Linked DNA regions of Streptomyces noursei ATCC 11455. The protein of the gene in region 2 binds, or shares a complex with, the protein of the main gene of each other region. Links are inferred from orthologs where the notes say so. Each region holds a gene or a part of one and is shown on either strand. Other genes may lie near its edges.

Evidence for each region.
Region 1: the proteins of uvrB (region 2) and pcrA are in contact, whole or in part, in a crystal structure (PDB 7EGT), measured with the Thermus thermophilus proteins. The link is inferred for Streptomyces noursei ATCC 11455 from one-to-one orthologs. Residues at the interface, in WP_096411307.1 of Thermus thermophilus: Glu23, Leu25, Arg26, Asp27, Gly28, Glu29, Arg30, Phe31, Arg55, Glu326, Asp327, Phe328, Glu379, Ser382, Gln383, His398, Gly400, Arg401; in WP_096412145.1 of Thermus thermophilus: His654, Arg656, Phe657, Gln666, Asp668, Glu669, Lys680, Arg681, Leu682, Ser683, Lys685, Tyr686, Ala687.

What each region holds. Positions count from the first base shown.
Region 1 is NZ_CP011533.1:3,977,512-3,987,176, forward strand. What follows is about bases 6,550-9,665. They hold pcrA (DNA helicase PcrA), read right to left. Parts: upstream 9,302-9,665; coding sequence 6,797-9,301; downstream 6,550-6,796. Other genes in these bases: SNOUR_RS16555 (M23 family metallopeptidase), read left to right, coding at 6,550-6,723. Also shown: SNOUR_RS16535 (SWIM zinc finger family protein), read left to right, coding at 1-1,295; SNOUR_RS16540 (DUF5691 domain-containing protein), read left to right, coding at 1,364-3,037; SNOUR_RS16545 (cobalamin B12-binding domain-containing protein), read right to left, coding at 3,151-3,609; SNOUR_RS16550 (esterase/lipase family protein), read left to right, coding at 3,970-4,776; more of SNOUR_RS16555, read left to right, coding at 5,020-6,549. UniProt on the Escherichia coli protein: A helicase with DNA-dependent ATPase activity. Unwinds DNA duplexes with 3'-5' polarity. Translocates on single-stranded DNA with 3'-5' polarity. Initiates unwinding more efficiently from a nicked substrate than double-stranded DNA.
Region 2 is NZ_CP011533.1:6,911,069-6,920,585, reverse strand. The notes cover bases 4,905-7,872. They hold uvrB (excinuclease ABC subunit UvrB), read right to left. Parts: upstream 7,479-7,872; coding sequence 5,331-7,478; downstream 4,905-5,330. Other genes in these bases: SNOUR_RS29290 (TerD family protein), read right to left, coding at 4,905-5,124. In the rest of the region: SNOUR_RS29310 (FAD-dependent monooxygenase), read left to right, coding at 1-264; SNOUR_RS29305 (maleylpyruvate isomerase family mycothiol-dependent enzyme), read left to right, coding at 442-1,182; SNOUR_RS29300 (MBL fold metallo-hydrolase), read left to right, coding at 1,193-1,849; SNOUR_RS29295 (TerC family protein), read right to left, coding at 1,909-2,922; more of SNOUR_RS29290, read right to left, coding at 3,082-4,904; SNOUR_RS29280 (glycerophosphodiester phosphodiesterase), read left to right, coding at 7,970-8,848; SNOUR_RS29275 (methylated-DNA--[protein]-cysteine S-methyltransferase), read left to right, coding at 8,937-9,517. UniProt on the Escherichia coli protein: The UvrABC repair system catalyzes the recognition and processing of DNA lesions. A damage recognition complex composed of 2 UvrA and 2 UvrB subunits scans DNA for abnormalities.

The DNA.
Region 1 (9,665 bases), 2.9 Mb from region 2 along the record:
TCGTGGATCTCGACGGGCCGGCGTTCCAGTGCAGTTGCCCGAGCAGGAAGTTCCCGTGCAAGCACGCGCTGGGGCTGTTGCTGCGGTGGGCCGGGGGCGAGGCCGGGGAGCCGGCGCGGCCGGGGGACGGTCCGGCCGCGGGCGGGGAGCCGCCGCCGTGGGCGGCCGGGTGGCTGGCGGCGCGCCGGGAGCGGTCCGACCGCCCGCCGGACGGCGCGGGGGCCGGCGGTCCAGGAGCCGGCGGTTCCGAGGCCGACGGCCCGGGCGCGGCCTCCCGCGCGCCCGCGGATCCGGAGGCGGCCCGGCGGCGGGCGGCCCGCCGGATGCAGCGGATCGCCGCCGGCGCAACGGAGTTGGAGCAGCGCCTGGAGGATCTGCTGCACTCGGGCCTCGCGGCGGCCGGCCCAGCCGCCGGGGCCGCCGCCCGCACCGGCGCGGACGACCCCGGTGGCGGGCGGGGTTCCTGGGAGGAGACCGCCGCCCGCATGGTGGACGCCCAGGCGCCCGGACTCGCCTCGCGGGTGAGGGAGTTGGGCGCGATCGCGACCTCCGGCCCCGACTGGCCGTCCCGCCTGCTGGAGGAGTGCGCCCTGCTGCACCTCCTCGACCAGGGTTTCCTGGGCATCGACCGGCTCCCGCCCCCGCTCGCGGCGACGGTCCGCGCCCGGGTCGGACTGACCACGGACGCCGCGGACGTCCGGTCCGACCCGGAGACGGTGACGATCCGGGACCGCTGGCTGGTCCTCGCCCAACAGGACGGCGCCGAGGGCCCGTTGACCACCCGCCGGATCTTCCTGCGCGGCGAGCGGACCGGCCGGATGGCGCTGCACCGCTCCTTCGGCGGCGCCCACCGCCCCCTGGAGGTGTCGCTCCCGCCCGGCCTGCTGCTCGACGCCGACCTGGCCTACTACCCGGGCGCCCGGCCGCTGCGCGTCGCCCTCGGTGAGCGGCACGCCCCCGCGACCCCGGGGCCGGTCCCGACCGGTTGCGGCATCGACGCCGCGCTGGCCGCGTACGGCCATGCGCTGCGCGACGACCCCTGGCTCGACGCCTGGCCGGTGGTCCTGGCCGATGTCACGCCGATACCGGGCGGCGCGGGCGGCGGCTGGCAACTGGCCGACGCCGACGGCGAGTCCGCCCTCCCGCTGGATCCGCGTTGCCTGGGCCGTCCGGCCCTGTGGCAGCTGGCGGCCGTATCGGGCGGCGCGCCGGTCACGGTCTTCGGCGAATGCGGCCACCGGGGTTTCCTGCCGCTGACGGTCTGGGACCCCGCACCGGTGTCGCTGTCCCCGTGACCCACCGCCCGGCCCGCAGCCGCGCGAGGCCCCCTCACCCGTGCACCACCCTCATCCGGAGGCAGGGCATGCCGACCACACCCACCCCATCCCCCACCCCCAGCACGACCATCCCCACCGTGGCCGCCCCCGGCGCCTGGCCCGACCTGGTGAGCGCCGCGCTCCTCGGTGCCGAGCGGCGCACCCCGCCGGTGGCCGTGCGGGAGGGGCAGACCCCCGCGGCGGCGCTGCTGGACGCGGCGGCGCTCGGCACCGTGCGGCGGCGCTCCGCACTCCGCCCCGCCCCGGCCGCCGAGCGGCCCGCCCCGGCCCCCGCCGATCCGCGGCCCCCGCTGCCGCCGGCCGCCCGGCGCCGGCTCGCGCTGCTGCTCGCCGACCGCGCCCCCGGCTCCGGCAGCCGGCGCGGCACCGATCCCGACCTCACCGAGCTGCTGCCCCAGTGGCTGGCCGCCGCCGACGGACGCGGTTACCGCGCCCCCGAGGCACTGCTGCCCGCACTGCTGGACGCCGCCCGGTCCCGCACCGACCTACGGCCCGCCGCGCTCGCCCTGGCGGGCCCCCGCGGCCTGTGGCTGGCCCGGCTCAACGACGACTGGAGGTTCGCCCTCCGCGGCATCGGCGGGCCGCTGTCGCTGCCGGGCGCCGACGCCCCCGAGGCGGTCCGGCGGCTGTGGGAGGAGGGGCTGTTCGCGGAGCGGGTCGCGCTGCTGACGTCGCTGCGGCGCCGCGATCCGCGGGCCGGCCTGGCGCTGCTCGCGGCCACCTGGGCGACCGAGCGCGCCGAGGACCGTCTGATGTTCCTGGATTCCCTCGGCGAGGCGCTCACGCCGAGCGACGAGCCGTTCCTGGAGCAGGCCCTCTCCGACCGCAGCCGCAATGTCCGCACCACCGCCGCGGAGCTCCTCTCCGCCCTGCCCGGCTCCGCGCTCGCGGCCCGGATGGCCGAGCGCAGCCTGGTCTGCGTCCGCCTGGCCCGCCCGGCCCCCGGGGACGCCACCGCCGCCGAGGTCCTCGTGGTCGATCCGCCGGGCGCCTGCGACGCCGGGATGCAGCGGGACGGCGTCGCCCCCCAGCCGCCCTCCGGAAGGGGGGAACGCGCCTGGTGGCTGGGCCAGTTGGTGGAGGCGACGCCGCTGGACCGCTGGCTCGGCCGTCTGGGCCGGCGCTCCCCGGCGGAGCTCGTCGCACTCCCGGTGGCCGGCGACTGGCGCACGGAGCTGCACGACGCCTGGTGCCGGGCCGCGGTGCGCCAGCGGCACGCGGACTGGGCGCGGGCCCTGTTGGGCGCACCCGGCGACCCCGGCCAGGCCGCCGCCGAGCTGGCGCCGGCCGGTTCCTCCCGGGATCTGACGAAGCTGTTGGCGGTGCTCCCGGACGACGAACGGGCGTGCTGGGTGGCCGAGTTCATCGCCGTCCACGGCCTCGCGGACGCGTTCCGGATGCTGGGCGTCTGCGCGGTGCCGTGGTCCGAGCCGCTGGGCCGGGCGGTGGTCGACGCACTGGACATCGCCCGGGACGCGGGCAGCTATCCGTGGAGCTTCAGCGGGGTGATGGGCCTGGCCGAGCGCTGCCTGGATCCGGCGGCGGCCGACCGCCTGCAGATGCTCACGGCGGTCACGGACGAGCCCGAGGGCGCCTCCCCGGGCTCCGGCGGCTATTGGTCCGAGGCGTTCCAGCGCCTGGTCGGCACCCTCCGCCTGCGCGCCGCCATGCACGCCGAACTCGCCGGGGAGGCGTCATGACGCCGGCGACCGCCCGCCGCCCCGCGCGGACGGCGGGCCCGCTCCCCCGGCGGCCGGCGCCGCCCGCGGCAACGGGCCGGGCCGTCCCGTACGGCTCGTCGGGCGCGGGCCGCTCAGACGGCCAGCGGGCGGACGTTCGCGTTGACCCACTCCACGATCGAGGCGGTGGTCGCCCCCGGCGTGAAGATCTCCGCGACGCCCTGCTGCTTCAGCGGGGCGATGTCCGCCTCCGGGATGATGCCGCCGCCGAAGACCTTGATGTCCGTCGCGTCCCGCTCCTCCAGGAGGGCGAGCACCTTCGCGAAGAGGGTGTTGTGGGCACCGGAGAGGATCGACAGCCCGATGGCGTCGGCGTCCTCCTGGATCGCGGTGTCGACGATCTGCTCCGGCGTCTGGTGCAGCCCGGTGTAGATCACCTCCATACCGGCGTCCCGCAGCGCCCGGGCGATGACCTTGGCGCCCCGGTCGTGCCCGTCGAGCCCCGGCTTGGCGACGACGACCCGGATCGGCCCCGACCGGCCCGCCGCGCCCTGGCCCTCCGCCTGCGCCCCGTCTTGCCGCGCCACACTCATCACTGCCTCCAAGCCATGCGCGGCACCGCCAGGGCGATGCCGCCGAGCCGACATCCGGTCGCGCCACCGCGAACCGGCGGCCACGAGCGTGAACGAACGTTATCTACAGCATCCCGTACGCAGCCGTTTCGTGACATCCGGCGAGGGGGAAATCACACACGGGACACATTCGCCACGCGCCGCGTTCCGCGTGTCCGCCGCCGCCAGGGACGGCCGGCGCCGCACACACGGGCCGGGCGCCCGGGGAGCCGCAGCCCGGTCGGCCCGCGGGGCCGCCGCACCACCATCGCCGCTCGCGGCTTCCCACAAGGGCATTCGGGGGTCGTCGTCACCTCCCGCATGCCGTTCGGGAGGTCGGCCATGGGGGCTCTGCCTGTTCTCTCCACACCTCTTCTGCTGCGCACCACGCTCGTGGAGCTGGGCGTGCTCACCGCTCATCTCCTCCTCTATCCGACCGGGATCGCCCAGGAGCGCCCGCCGACCGCGTCCCCCGCGGCCGGCCCCCCGACCCGCCTCCCCACCGAGGGCCGCGCCCATCCGCCGGTCCTGCTCCTCCACGGCTTCGTGGACAACCGCTCGGTCTTCGTCCTGTTGCGCCGCTCCCTGTACCGCCACGGCTGGCGCCATGTCGAGGCGCTCAACTACTCCCCGTTGACCTGCGATCTGCGCCGCGCCGCCGAGCTGTTGGGCCACCATGTGGAAGAGGTCTGCGCCCGGACCGGACACCGCCGGGTGGATCTCGTCGGGCACAGTCTCGGCGGCCTGATCGCCCGCTATTACGTACAGCGGCGCGGCGGCGACGAGCGGGTCCGGACGCTGGTCACGCTCGGCACCCCGCATGCCGGCACCCGCGTCGCGCCCCTGATGTCGGCGCATCCGATCGTCCGGCAGATGCGCCCCGACTCCACCGTGATCGCGGAGTTGGCGCTGCCGGCGCCGCGCTGCCGGACGCGCTTCGTGGCCTTCTGGAGCGAGGAGGACCAGGTGATGGTGCCGGCCACGACCGCCCGGATCGATCATCCGGACCTGCACGTGGAGAACGTCCGGGTCAGCGGCGTCGGGCACCTCGCGCTGCCGGTCAACGCGGCCGTGGCGGCGCGGATTCGGGAGGTGCTGGCGGCCACGGAAGCGGCCCCGTCCGCGCGGGGCGCGATATCGGTGGCCTGACCGACGCCCGGAGTGGCGATCCCCCGACGCCCGCGCGACCGCCCCTCGTCATACCCCGGCCACCTCGTCGAACAATCTTCGAACGACCCGCCAAGAACGCGCAAGAAGTGGCCTGTGTCCTGCCGAAAGGCGGCCAAATGCCCGGCCTCGCCGAGCCCGGGACTTCGGGAAGATTGTCGCCGTCGTGTACCGCCGGGTACAGTCGCCGCTAATTCTCCTGCAGCCGAGGCGAAAGAGAAGTTGGTGGACGACCGTCACCCGTCGGGGGCTCAGCTTCCGACCGCCCCCGCTTCCGATGCGTCCTACGCGCACGCGGCATACGGCGACGGTGACCCCCTCTTCGGCGCACACCCCGGCGGCCACGGCGGCTACGGCACCGGCGGCCACCCCGTGGGCGACCACCTCACCGACGCCTACGGAACCGGCAGTCACCCCACCACCGGGTACGACACCACCGCCTACGACACCGGCTACGACCCGTACGCGCACACCGGATACGACGCCCCCGGCTACGGCACCACCGCCCCGTATGGCGCCGGGTACGACACCGCGGCCTACGGGCCCGCCGGAGGCTACGACTCCGCCGCCCACGGGAGCGGCGCCGCATACGGCACCGGAAGCTACGACACCGGTGGCTTCCAGGCGCACGGCTTCGACGGCGGGGCGTACGACACCGGCGGCTACGACACCGGCGCCGCGTACGGCTCCGGGGGCGGCCTCACCGGCGGCTACGACACCGGCAGTTACCCCACCACCGGGTACGACACCACCGCCTACGACACCGGCTACGGCACCGCGGCCTACGACACCGCTTCCTTCGCGGCCGCCGCCACCGCCGTCCAGGAGCCGATCGGCTACGAGGCCACCGCGGTCTGGTCGACCGCGGACTACGCCGACCACGCCGACCGCACCGCCCCGTCGCCCGCCCCGGCCCCGGGCATCCCGGCCCAGGCGGGCCCGCCCGCGGACGACACCGTCCCGGTCGAGGACACCGTCCTGTGGGACCAGCCCCTCGCGGCGTTCGCCCCCGCGACCGCCTGCGCCGCCGACGAGCACGACGCCACCGACGCGTCCGCCACCCAGGCCCTTGCGCCCGACCCCTCGTCGATCGCCGACGCGATGACCCAGGCGATGCCCGTCACCGCCGTCCCGGACGACGACGCCCCCCTGCGGGTCGACGGTCCCCCGGCGGGCAAGGCGGTCCGCGGTCGCGGCCGGCGCCGCCAGGCCAAGCGCTCGGCGCTGCTGACCGTCGCGGTGCCCTCGGTAGCCGCGATGGGCGTCTGCGCGGCGGCCGCGGCCTCGGTCAGCCAGTTCGGCGGGGACGACAAGGACGGCACGACGACCCAGGCCGCACCGGACGCCGGTGCCGCGAAGCGGACGACTGCGGCCAACAAGAAGCTCGACAGCCAGCTCGCCGGACTCAGTGCCAGCGCCCAGGACTTCCGCGAGCGGGCCAGCCGCACCCAGGAGCGACTGGACCTCAAGCAACGGCAGGCGGACGAACGCAAGCGCAAGGAAGAAGAGGCGGCCCGCAAGGAGGCGCTGCGCCCCAAGTTCGTCCTGCCGGTCACCCAGCACGGTCTGAGCGCGCTCTTCGGCCAGGCCGGGGTGAACTGGATGTCGGTGCACACCGGCATCGACTTCCCGGTCAGCTACGGCACCCCGGTCATGTCGGCCACCGACGGCACCGTCCGCACCCAGTGGAACTCCGCCTACGGCAACATGGCGATCGTGACCTCGCCCGACGGCACCGAGACCTGGTACTGCCACCTGAGCAGCACCAAGATCCGCTCCGGCACGGTCAAGGCCGGCGACACCATCGCCTACTCCGGCAACTCCGGCAACTCCACCGGCCCGCACCTGCACTTCGAGGTCAGGCCGGGCGGCGGCTCGGCGATCGACCCGATACCGTGGCTCCGCTCCCACGACCTCAACCCGTACTGAATCCCCGGTACGAGCGCGCAGGGGCCTGCCGCACACCGCGGCAGGCCCCTGCGCGTTCCCGCTGCCCGCGCGGTTAGAGCTTCTCCACCGGTGCGTACCGCAGCAGCAGCCGCTTGGGCTTCTCGCCGCCGAAGTCGATGGTCGCCTCGGCGTTGTCCCCGCTGCCCTTGACGGCGACGACCGTGCCGAGCCCGAAGCTGTCGTGGGTGACGCGGTCGCCGATGGCCAGCGCGACCACCGGGCGGTCCGCCGCGCGCCGGGTCGCGAACCCGCTCGGCCCCTTGGCACGCGCCGACGACAGCGACGCCCCGATGCCGCCGCCGAGCCCTCCGCCGCCCGAGGAACCGCGCGACGACAGGCCGCCCATGGACGCCGACGGCGTCGCGGGGCCCGTGCGCCGCCACTCCACGTACGCGTCGGGGATCTCCTCCAGGAAGCGGGAGGCCGGGTTGTACGAGGGCTGGCCCCAGGCGCTGCGCATCGTGGAGCGGGTGACGTAGAGCCGCTCGCGGGCGCGGGTGATGCCGACGTAGGCGAGCCGGCGCTCCTCCTCCAGCTCCTTGGTCTGGCCGAGCGCCCGCATGTGCGGGAAGACGCCGTCCTCCATGCCGGTCAGGAAGACCACCGGGAACTCCAGGCCCTTGGCGGTGTGCAGGGTCATCAGCGTGATGACGCCGGAGCCCTCCTCGTCCTCGTCCGGGATCTGGTCGGAGTCGGCGACCAGGGCGACCTGCTCCAGGAACTCGGCGAGCGTGCCGGGGCCCGCGGCGGCGCCCTCCGGCGGCGCGCCCTCGCCGCGCTCCTGCTCGAACTCCAGGGCCACGGAGGCGAGTTCCTGGAGGTTCTCGATCCGGGTCTCGTCCTGGGGGTCGGTGGACGCCTGGAGTTCGGCCAGATAGCCGGTGCGCTCCATGACCGCTTCCAGGACCGTGGCGGGGCCGGCCCCGGACTCCACGATCGTGCGCAGCTCCTCCATCAGGGCGTTGAACCGCTTGACGGCGTTGGCGGAGCGGGCGGCCATCCCATACGCCTCGTCGACCCGGCGCAGCGCCTGCGGGAAGGTGATCTTCTCGCGCAGCGCCAGGGCCTCGATCATGGCCTCGGCGCGGTCGCCGATGCCGCGCTTGGGGACGTTGAGGATCCGGCGGAGCGGGACGGCGTCCTCGGGGTTGGCGAGCACCCTGAGGTAGGCGAGGATGTCGCGGACCTCCTTGCGCTCGTAGAAGCGCACGCCGCCGACGACCTTGTAGGGCAGCCCGACCCGGATGAAGATCTCCTCGAAGACCCGGGACTGGGCGTTGGTGCGGTAGAAGACCGCGACGTCGCCGGCCTTGGCGTCGCCGGCGTCGGTGAGCCGGTCGATCTCGTCGGCGACGAACTGGGCCTCGTCGTGCTCGGTGTCGGCGACATAGCCGGTGATCTTGGGGCCGGCGCCGGCGTCCGTCCAGAGGTTCTTGGGGCGGCGGTTCTCGTTGCGCTCGATGACGGCGTTGGCGGCGGAGAGGATCGTCTGCGAGGAGCGGTAGTTCTGCTCCAGCAGGATCGTGGTGGCGTCCGGGTAGTCCTCCTCGAACTGGAGGATGTTGCGGATCGTGGCACCGCGGAAGGCGTAGATCGACTGGTCGGCGTCACCGACCACGCACAGCTCGGCGGCGGGGGTGTCGACCGTGCCGGGGCCGACCAGCTCGCGGACGAGGGTGTACTGGGCGTGGTTGGTGTCCTGGTACTCGTCGACCAGGACGTGGCGGAAGCGGCGGCGGTAGTGCTCGGCGACGTCCGGGAACGCCTGGAGCAGGTGGACCGTCGTCATGATGATGTCGTCGAAGTCCAGGGCGTTGGCCTCGCGCAGCCGCGCCTGGTACATCGCGTACGCCTGGGCCAGGGTTTTCTCGAAACCGTCGGCCGCCGTCCCGGCGAAGGTCTCCTCGTCGATGAGCTCGTTCTTGAGGTTGGAGATCTTCGCGCTGAAGGACTTGGGCGGGAAGCGCTTGGGGTCCAGGTCGAGGTCGCGGCAGACCAGGGCCATCAGGCGCTTGGAGTCGGCCGCGTCGTAGATCGAGAAGGACGACGTGAAGCCCAGCCTCTTGGACTCCCGGCGCAGGATCCGCACGCAGGCGCTGTGGAACGTGGAGACCCACATGGCGTTGGCGCGCGGGCCGACCAGCTCCTCGACGCGCTCCTTCATCTCGCCCGCGGCCTTGTTGGTGAAGGTGATCGCGAGGATCTGGCCGGGGTGGACGTGGCGCTCGGCGAGCAGGTGGGCGATCCGGTGGGTGAGCACCCGGGTCTTGCCGGAGCCGGCGCCGGCGACGATCAGCAGCGGGCTGCCGCTGTGCGCCACGGCGGCCTTCTGCTGGTCGTTGAGCCCCTCCAGGAGCGCCGCCGGGTCGATGGCCGGGCGGGCGGCACCGTCGCGGTAGTAGGACTCCCTGGTCATGGGCGCGTCGAACTTCCCACCGAAGAGGTCGGCGGGCACGTCCTCGGGGGCCGGGCCGGGCTCGTCCTCGGGCGGGGGCGGGGGCTCCTCGTCCGGGGGGCCGAGGTCCGCCAGGAAGCTGTCGTCAAAGAGGCTGCTCATCGCCCACCGAGTCTAGGCCGCCGCACTGACAACCGGTCCCGGAGTGGCGGATTGCCCCGGTACCGCGCCGGCGGGGGCGGCGACTTGTGCGCTCGTGCCCGGAAACGTGGCGACGCCCACCTTCAGGTCACGAAAAGGTTTCGGGCATATCGAACATCAGCCTTCACAGAAGCCACACGCGTTGGCTACGGTCTCGCTCGGGCAGCCCGCTGTCCCCGCGGACGACAGCGTCCGCACGGGCCGCCTCCGCCGAGTCCGGTCCTGCCGTCAGGCACCCGGAGCCGGGGACCCACAAGCACCACTGGGGTGAATCGACCCGGTGCGGCCCGTCGCCAGGCGGACGCAGCGGTCGTAGGGCAAGCCT
Region 2 (9,517 bases):
CGTCGGCTCGCCGACCACCTGCACGGCGGCCAGGGCCTGTTGCTCGACCTCGCCGACGACCCGGCGCTGCGCGAACGCGCGGCCGGCCACCGCGACCGGGTGCGGATCGTGACCGCGGGCTGCCCGGACCGGCCCGACCTGGCCGGCCTCCTGGTGCGCCCGGACGGCTGCACCGCGTGGGCGGCCGACGCGCCCGGCGGCGACGAGGAGTTGGACGCGGCGCTGGGCCGGTGGTTCGGGGTGCCCGCCCAGGTGCCGGCATAGATCGGGTCCGCTGTACGGGCACGCCCCATGCCGGCGTACAGGCGTGGGAAGGGCGGTACCCCGTCCGCCCCTTCCACGCCCGCGCGCACCACTCGTGCCACCGGGCACCACCTCATTGCCACCCGGAAGGTTTGCGTCCGTCTCCCGGACCCGCCCGGGCGGCGCTAGCGTCGAACCATGACCATCCCTCGTGATTTCGCCCGCGACGTGGCCGCCGTCCACGACTCCGCCGACCGTCTGCTGGTCTCCCTGGGCAAGCTCGACGACGACGCGGTCGGCGAGCCGTCGCTGCTCCCCGGATGGACCCGGGGCCACGTCCTGGCCCATCTGGCCCGCAACGCCGACGCCCTGGTCAACCTCCTGAACTGGGCGCGGACCGGCGTCCCCACACCGATGTACGCCAGCGCCGCGGCGCGCGACGAGGACATCGAGCGGGGCGCCGACCGTCCGCTGAAGGTCCACCTGGACGACCTCGGGGAGAGCGCGGCCCGCTTCGAGGCCGCGGCGCGGGCCCTGCCGGAGAACCGCCGGGCGTACGAGGTCGAGATGCGCAACGGCGTCGTCGAGCGGGCCGATCGGCTGGCGCTGCGCCGGCTGGCCGAGGTGGAACTGCACCACGTCGACCTGGGCGTCGGCTACACCGTCGAGCAGCTGCCGGACGACTTCGTGGACAGCGAGTTGGACTTCCTCACCGGGATCAAGTTCGCCCGCCACCCGAAGCTGACGGCACTGGAGCTGCACGCCGACGACGGCCGCCGATGGCGGACCGGAGGCCACGGTTCGGGCGACGGGGCGTCAGCCGGGCCGGTGGTGGTGAGCGGCTCGGCGCGGGACCTGGTCGGCTGGCTGACCGGGCGCGCGGACGGCGGTCTGCTGGACACCCACGGCGCGCCGCTGCCGGTCATCCCCCCGCTCTAGAGTTGGTGCCATGACCTACAGCGGAGCAGTGAAGGTCGGCGGACCGGCCGACGTGCACGAGCTGACCGACCTGATGATCTCGAAGGTCGCGGTCGGTCCCACGAACAACAACGCGTACGTACTGCGGTGCCGGGCCACCGACGAGCAGCTGCTGATCGACGCGGCCGCCGAGCCGCACACGCTCCTCACCCTGATCGGTGACAGCGGTCTGGCGTCCGTGGTCACCACGCACCAGCACGGCGACCACTGGGGCGCGCTGCGCGAGGTCGTCGACGCCACCGGCGCACGGACGTACGCCGGGCGGTACGACGCCGAGGGCATCCCCGTCCCCACGGACGTACTGGTCGAGGACGGCGACACGTTGACCGTCGGCCGCGTCCGGCTGACCGCACGTCATCTGGTCGGGCACACCCCGGGCAGCATCGCGCTGGTCTACGACGACCCGCACGGGCACCCGCACGTCTTCACCGGGGACTGTCTCTTCCCCGGCGGGGTCGGCAACACCTGGGGCGATGCCGAGCGGTTCGGCACGCTGCTCGACGGCGTGCGGCGCAAGCTCTTCGACGCGTTGCCGGACGAGACCTGGGTCTATCCGGGCCACGGCTCCGACACCACGCTCGGCGCCGAGCGGCCGCACCTCGCCGAGTGGCAGGAGCGCGGCTGGTAGCGGCCGAACGCCCGGTTCCGGGCCCGGCGGGCGGATAGTCGCCCGCCGGGCCCGGGCCGTTATCGGCGGGTGTCCGACCGGTCCGCGACCGCCGGCGCCGCAGGCTCCCCGGTCTCCGGCCCGGCCGCCGCGGCGCGGCGCGAGGCCCGCAGGCTGGTCACCGTCGTGATGGCCAGCACCGCACAGATCACGCCCAGCGAGACCGGAATGCTGATCTCCGGGACGGCCACTCCCGACTCGTGCAGGGCGTGCAGCACCAGCTTGACGCCGATGAACCCGAGGATCACCGACAGGCCGTAGGAGAGGTGGACCAGCTTCTTCAGCAGCCCGCCGATCAGGAAGTACAGCTGCCGCAGGCCCATCAGGGCGAAGGCGTTGGCGGTGAAGACGATGTACGGGTCCTGGGTCAGGCCGAAGATCGCCGGAATCGAGTCCAGGGCGAACAGGACGTCGGTGGTGCCGATCGCCAGCATGACGATCAGCATCGGCGTCATCAGCCGCCGGCCGTTCTCCACGATGAACAGCTTGGTGCCGTGGTACCGGTCGGTGGACGGGAAGCGGCGCTCGACCGCCTTCAGGAAGCGGTTCTCCTCGAACTCCTCGTCCTCCTGGCCGGCCCGCGCCTCCTGGATCAGCTTCCAGGCGGTCCAGATGAGGAACGCGCCGAAGAGGTAGAACACCCAGGAGAAGTTGGCGATGATCGCCGCGCCGGCGCCGATGAACCCGGCGCGCAGCACCAGCGCGATCAGCACCCCGACCATCAGCACCCGCTGCTGGTAGACGGCCGGCACCGCGAACTTGCTCATGATCAGGACGAAGACGAAGAGGTTGTCGACGCTCAGCGACTTCTCGGTGATGAAGCCCGCGAAGAACTCGCCGGCCGGCGCGCTCCCGCCGAACACCAGCAGGCCGAGCCCGAACAGCACGGCGAGTCCCATCCAGACACCGGTCCAGACACCGGCTTCCTTGAGGGACACCTCATGGGGTTTGCGTCCGCCGATGAAGAAGTCGACGGCGATCAGGGCGCACAGACCGAGGATGGTCAGCACCCACAGGTTCAGGGAAACGTCCACTGCTCCTCCGGCAGGGTCATACGGCACACACAGCGTCGTCGCTGCCGGGGGACTCCGACGCCCCTCCGTACAAGAAATGGTAAAGGAGGTTCATGAAATGGCAAAGGAAAGGGTAAAGCCGCTGGTGAGGGGCTTGACCTTGAGCTGGCGAGGTCGGTGTCAGCCGGTCTGCGGGTCCGCGGCTCGGCGGGCCTCGGCGACGCGGTCCAGCACCCGGCGGATCACCTCGCTGCGCCGGGGCGCGAGTGGCGGCTCGTATATCCAGGCGTGGCCGACCCACGGATCGGCGAGATGGGTGTCCGGGACCGGCGTGAGCCGCAGCAGGGCGCGCCAGAGCGGGTCCAGGACCGGGCCGTACTCCCGTGCCCGGCTCCGGTCTGCGACCATCATCAGGTGGACCCCGACCGCGGGGCCCTCGTCGGCCAGATAGCGCAGCTGGTTCAGCGCGCGGTCGTCGAAGCCGTGCGGGAAGTCATGGACGATCAGCAGCTGCTCGGCCGGGTCCAGCTCCGGCGGCAGGGCCTCCGTCGCACGGTGGCGCACCGCCATCTGGAGGAGATCGACCCGCCGGGTCAGCGCCTCCAGCACCGCGGCCACGCCCCGGGCACCGGCGGCCGGAGGCTCGGGCAGCGCGCCGCTCTCCCGCAGCGGGGCCAGCGCCGGCCCGGCCGAGCCGGCGGGGTCGAGGACCCGGACGGCATACCCGCCCGGCGGGTGGGCGGCCAGCAGCCGGGCGGCGACCGCGACGGCGGTCTCCAGGGCGAGCCGCCCCAGCTCGGCCTCGTCGGGCGCCGCGTCGGTCAGCGCGCCGCCCAGCTCCCGGCGGCCGAACTCCCGCTCGGGGTCCCGCCCGGCACGGGGATACGGCCCGGGACCGCTGTCGATCCACAGTCCGCGCTCCAGGGGGAGCCGGACGAGCAGCGGAATGCGCAGCTCCGGGGCCTCGGGGAGGTGCAGATCGCCCAGTCGGACGGCCATCGGGGGCTGCCGCGGCACCTCGTAGGCGTGCCACACCGGGTTGTCCCAACGGGCGAGCGCGGGTGGCAGCGCGGGCTCCACCACCTCCGACTCGGCGGCGAGCTGGGCCAGGTCGCGGTCGAGGACGGCGCGGGCCCGGCCGATCAGGTCGGCGTGCCGGTCCCGGGCGGCGACGCGGGCGGCCTCTGTGGCGCCGCCCAGACGGGCGCGGGGGTCGGCGAGCGCCTCGTCGAGCTCCCGCTCCAGACGGGAGGCGGCGAAGCCGGCGGCGCCGCGGTACGCCGCGACCGACCGGGCCAGGTCCTCGAACATGCCCCGGACCTGGTTGTAGAGCCGCTCCTCCATGCTCCAGCCGTTGGCGTCACCGGCGACCGGGACGGCCGGGCCGTCCCCGCCTCCGGCTGCCGCGGGCGGGGCGGGAGCGGGCGGGGCCACGGGGGCGGCCGCGGAGGCGGCGGGGCGTCGGGGATGGCGGTAGTCGAGGCGGGCGCCGGCCGGCGGGGCACCGAGGTCGACCGCCGGGGCGTCGGGGGCACCGGGAGCACCGAGGGCCCCGGCGAGCGACTCGGCCTCCGGGGCGAAGGTGGTGGGCCCGGGGGCCGGTCGCTCGGGGCGGATCGCCGGCACCGGGTCGGGCGCGGCCGACGGGTCGGGGGCGGCCACCGCCGGGGCGCGTGAGGTGCCGGTCGCCTCCTCGATCCGCGCGGCCAGCTCCGCGGCCCCCGGCAGCCCCTGGTCGCGCAGCAGCTCCGCCAGCCCGCCGGCGTACCCCTGGCCCACGGCACGGATCCGCCAGGCGCCCCGTCGTCGGTACAGCTCCACGGCGACCAGCGCGGATTCGGGGCCCAGGCCGGTGACGGTGTACCCGGCGAGGGGGATGCCGTCGGGGGTCGTCACGGCGACGGACGGCGCGGCGGCGGCGCCGAAGCCGCGCGGTGCGCCGGGCCCGACCGGCAGCGCCAGCAGCACGCTCACCCGGTGCACCGCGCCGGGCAGCGCGCCGAGATCGACGGTGATGCGCTGTACGGCGGCCGGCCCGGAGGGCACCTCGACGCCCACGCGGCGGGGCGCGCCCGGATGGGCCACCGCCTCGGCGCCCGACAACCGGCCCTGTTCGTCGCCGAGCGTGACCCCGGCCAGGACGGGCCCGTCGGCCGCGATCCGGATCTCCACACGGGTGCGGTCCAGCGGGTGGTTCTGCCCCCGGACCAGCTCCGCCGCCATCGTTCTCCCCTTGCGTGTCGTACGGGTCGCTTCTCGCCGCCCGCGCCCCACCGGTCCGACGGCCCTGTCCCCGACCTTATGCAGGGGGCCGGGCCCGAGCGCGCCGAGCCCGGCCATCGTGGCGGATCTGCAACACATCCGGGCAGGTCCGCGGCCCGCCCGGTGCCCCGGGTCGGGCCGCCGCCGCTCCGCCGGTGCTCCCGCCGCTACTTCAGTCCGGCCTCCCTCATCTGCCGCAGCTCCCTCTTCAGCTCGCTGACCTCGTCCCGGAGCCGGGCCGCGACCTCGAACTGCAGCTCCGCGGCGGCGGCCCGCATCCGCTCGGTCAGCTCCTCGATCGTGTCGGCGAGTTCGGCGGCGGGCCGGTCCGTCAGGGCCTCGCCGCCCTTGCCGGCCTTGCCCTTGGCGGCCTTGCCCGCCTTCCCGGCCTTCCCGCCGAGCGCCGGGACCGGCGCCTTGCCCTTGCCGTCCTTGTCGCCGGGCTTGCGGTAGCCGCTGCCCAGCAGCTCCTGGGTGTCGATCTCCTCGCGGGCGAGGGTGGCGACGATGTCACCGATCTTCTTCCGGAGCGGCTGCGGGTCGATGCCGTTCTCCTTGTTGTACGCCAGCTGCTTCTCCCGGCGGCGGTTGGTCTCGTCGATGGCCTTCTCCATCGCCGGGGTGATCTTGTCGGCGTACATGTGGACCTGGCCGGAGACGTTACGGGCCGCCCGGCCGATGGTCTGGATCAGCGAGGTGCCGGAGCGCAGGAAGCCCTCCTTGTCGGCGTCCAGGATCGCCACCAGGGAGACCTCCGGCAGGTCCAGGCCCTCCCGGAGGAGGTTGATGCCGACCAGCACGTCGAACTCGCCGGACCGCAGCTCGCGCAGCAGCTCCACCCGCCGCAGGGTGTCCACGTCGCTGTGCAGGTAGCGGACCTGGATGCCGAGCTCCAGGAAGTAGTCGGTGAGGTCCTCCGCCATCTTCTTGGTGAGGGTGGTGACCAGGACGCGCTCGTCCTTCTCGGTGCGCTTGCGGATCTCGTGCACCAGGTCGTCGATCTGCCCGTCGGTGGGCTTGACCACCACCTCCGGGTCGACCAGGCCGGTCGGCCGGATGATCTGCTCCACGAAGCCGTCGCCGCGGGACAGCTCGTACGGGCCGGGCGTCGCGGAGAGGTAGACCGTCTGACCGACCCGGCCCAGGAACTCCTCCCACTTCAGCGGCCGGTTGTCCAGCGCGGAGGGGAGCCGGAAGCCGTGGTCGACGAGGGTGCGCTTGCGGGAGGCGTCGCCCTCGTACATGGCGCCGATCTGCGGGACGGTGACGTGCGACTCGTCGATGACCAGGAGGAAGTCCTCCGGGAAGTAGTCCAGGAGGGTGTTGGGCGCCGAGCCCGGCTCACGGTCGTCCAGGTGCATCGAGTAGTTCTCGATGCCCGAGCAGGAGCCGATCTGCCGCATCATCTCGATGTCGTACGTGGTGCGCATGCGCAGCCGCTGGGCCTCCAGCAGCTTGCCCTGCTTCTCCAGGGTGGCGAGCCGGTCGGCCAGCTCGGCCTCGATCCCGGCGATGGCCTTCTCCATGCGCTCGGGGCCGGCGATGTAGTGGCTGGCGGGGAAGACGTACAGCTGCTGGTCCTCGCTGATCACCTCGCCGGTGAGCGGGTGCAGGGTGGACAGCGCCTCGATCTCGTCGCCGAACATCTCGATCCGGACGGCCAGCTCCTCGTAGACCGGGAAGATCTCGATGGTGTCGCCGCGGACCCGGAAGGTGCCCCGGGTGAACGCCAGGTCGTTGCGGGTGTACTGAATGTCGACGAAGCGGCGCAGCAGTTGGTCGCGGTCGATCTCGTCACCGACCCTGAGGGGGACCATCCGGTCGACGTACTCCTGGGGCGTGCCCAGACCGTAGATGCAGGACACCGAGGCGACGACGACCACGTCCCGCCGGGTGAGGAGCGAGTTCGTCGCGGAATGGCGCAGCCGTTCGACTTCCTCGTTGATGGAGGAGTCCTTCTCGATGTACGTATCGGACTGCGGGACGTACGCCTCGGGCTGGTAGTAGTCGTAGTAGGAGACGAAATACTCGACGGCGTTGTTCGGCAGCAGTTCGCGGAACTCGTTGGCGAGCTGCGCCGCGAGGGTCTTGTTGGGCGCCATCACCAGCGTCGGGCGCTGCAGCTTCTCGATCATCCACGCGGTGGTCGCCGACTTGCCGGTACCGGTCGCGCCCAGCAGGACGACGTCCTTCTCACCACCGCGGATGCGCCGGTCCAGCTCGGCGATGGCCGCCGGCTGGTCGCCACTGGGCTGGTAGGAGCTGACGACCTCGAAGGGCGCCACCGTGCGTTCGATCTTTGAAACGGGCCGCATGGGATCCACCGTACGACCCGCCACTGACAATCGGTGCCGCATCGGATCTGACCTGCGGTTTCCCGAGGGCTTGCGGAGCGGCGGGGCGAGCGGACCGGCCGGCGGCCGGACAGTGGGGAACGCCGCCCGGCGCGATCATGACAGCCGGGGAGACGACCGAGGACCGGTGTCGCCGCGGCCGGCCAGGGGGTATGCCCGGGACTCGGCCGGCAAAAACGGTCATATGCGCGACGGGTGACTCACCGTCGGCCGAGATGCGCGGATGCCGCGGCTCCGGCAAGTTGGACGACGTCGGGACGTATGTCTGCTGCACGGCCATTTCGGGCACCCTGCAACTGCGACGCTCCGCACGGAATACCGGCCATTCTTCGTTCAGCGTCCGTCCACCGCACATCCCCCTCCCCCTCCGGCCCGGCTGCGAGCCTCCGACCGTCCGCCCCGTTCACCTCACTTCACGTCAGCTCACTTCCACGACGTCACGAGGAGTCCGTATGCGTATCCGCCCCGTCGTCGCCGTCGCCGGCGCGCTCATGGGTCTGTCCGCGTTCGCCCTGCCCGCCACCGGCGCGGCCGCGGCCCATGGGCATCCCCCTGTGGTGGTCGGCCATCGCGGCGCCGCGGCGTACGCGCCCGAGAACACGCTCGCCTCGGTCGACACGGCCGGCCGGCTCGGCATCGCCTGGGTCGAGAACGACGTCCAGCGCACCAAGGACGGCGAGCTGGTCGTCCTGCACGACACCTCGCTGGCGAGGACGACCAACGTCAAGAAGGTCTTCCCGGACCGCTCCTCGTGGAACGTCGGCGACTTCACCCTCCGTGAGATCGAGAAGCTGGACGCGGGCAGCTGGTTCGGTGCGAAGTTCAAGGGCGAGCGGGTGCCGACCCTGGAGGAGTACCTGGAAGAGGTCGAGGACAACGGCCAGAACCTGCTGATGGAGCTGAAGAACCCCGAGCTCTACCCGGGGATCGAGCGGCAGGCGCTCCGGGAGCTGCGCCACGACGGTTGGCTCGACCAGGAGCACCTCAAGCGCCGCCTGATCGTCCAGAGCTTCAACGCCGACGCGATCAAGAAGGTCCACCGCCTGAACCCGGCGATCAAGACGGGCTTCCTGGGCAGCCCCTCGGTGGCCGACCTGCCCAAGTACGCCGCCTACTGCGACCAGATCAATCCGCCCCACACGGCCGTCACCCGTAAGTACGTCAAGGCGGTGCACGCGCTCCAGGGCCCGCACCACAGGCGGCTGGAGCTCTACACCTGGACTGTCGACGACGCCAAGGCCGCGGTCAGCATCGCCGACCTCGGCGTCGAGGGGCTCATCAGCAACAAGCCCGACGTGGTGCGCAAGGCGCTCGGCGGCACCGACTCCTGACCGTCCCGGCGCGGCGGGAAGCGGGTTCGGCGGTGGCCGTCGGACCGTTCCCCGCCGCGTTGTCAGTGGCCGGTCCTAGTCTGGGCACGTGACGAACACAGAGCACGGTCCAGCGCCGGCCGCGGCGCCGGACGCCGCCCCGGAGGCGGCCGTCCCGGCCCGCCGCGACTGGGCCTGGGCGCACCTTCGGACCCCGATCGGCCCGCTGCTGCTCGCGGCGACCCGGGAGGGCCTGGTCCAGGTCGTCTTCCATGCCGACGAGCGGAAGGCCCGGCGGGCACTGGCCCGTCTGGAGTACGCCTTCGGCGGGCCGCCGCTCCCGGAGATACCGCATCTGGCGACGGCCGCCGCCGAGCTCGCCCGCTACTTCGCCGGCGAGCTGCGCACCTTCACGGTCCCGCTGGACTGGTCGCTGTCCGGGGGCTTCAACGCCCGGGTGCTGCACGCGCTGGCCGACGGCGTGGCGTACGGCAGCGTGGTCGGCTATCAGGACCTCGCCGACCGGGTCGGGGAGCCGGGCGCGGCCCGGGCGGTGGGCGCGGCGATGGGTTCCAACCCGCTTCCCGTGGTCGTCCCCTGCCACCGGGTCGTCGCCAGCGACGGCGGGATCGGCGGCTTCGGCGGCGGTCTGGAGACCAAGCGGCTGCTGCTGGCCCTGGAGGGCGTGCT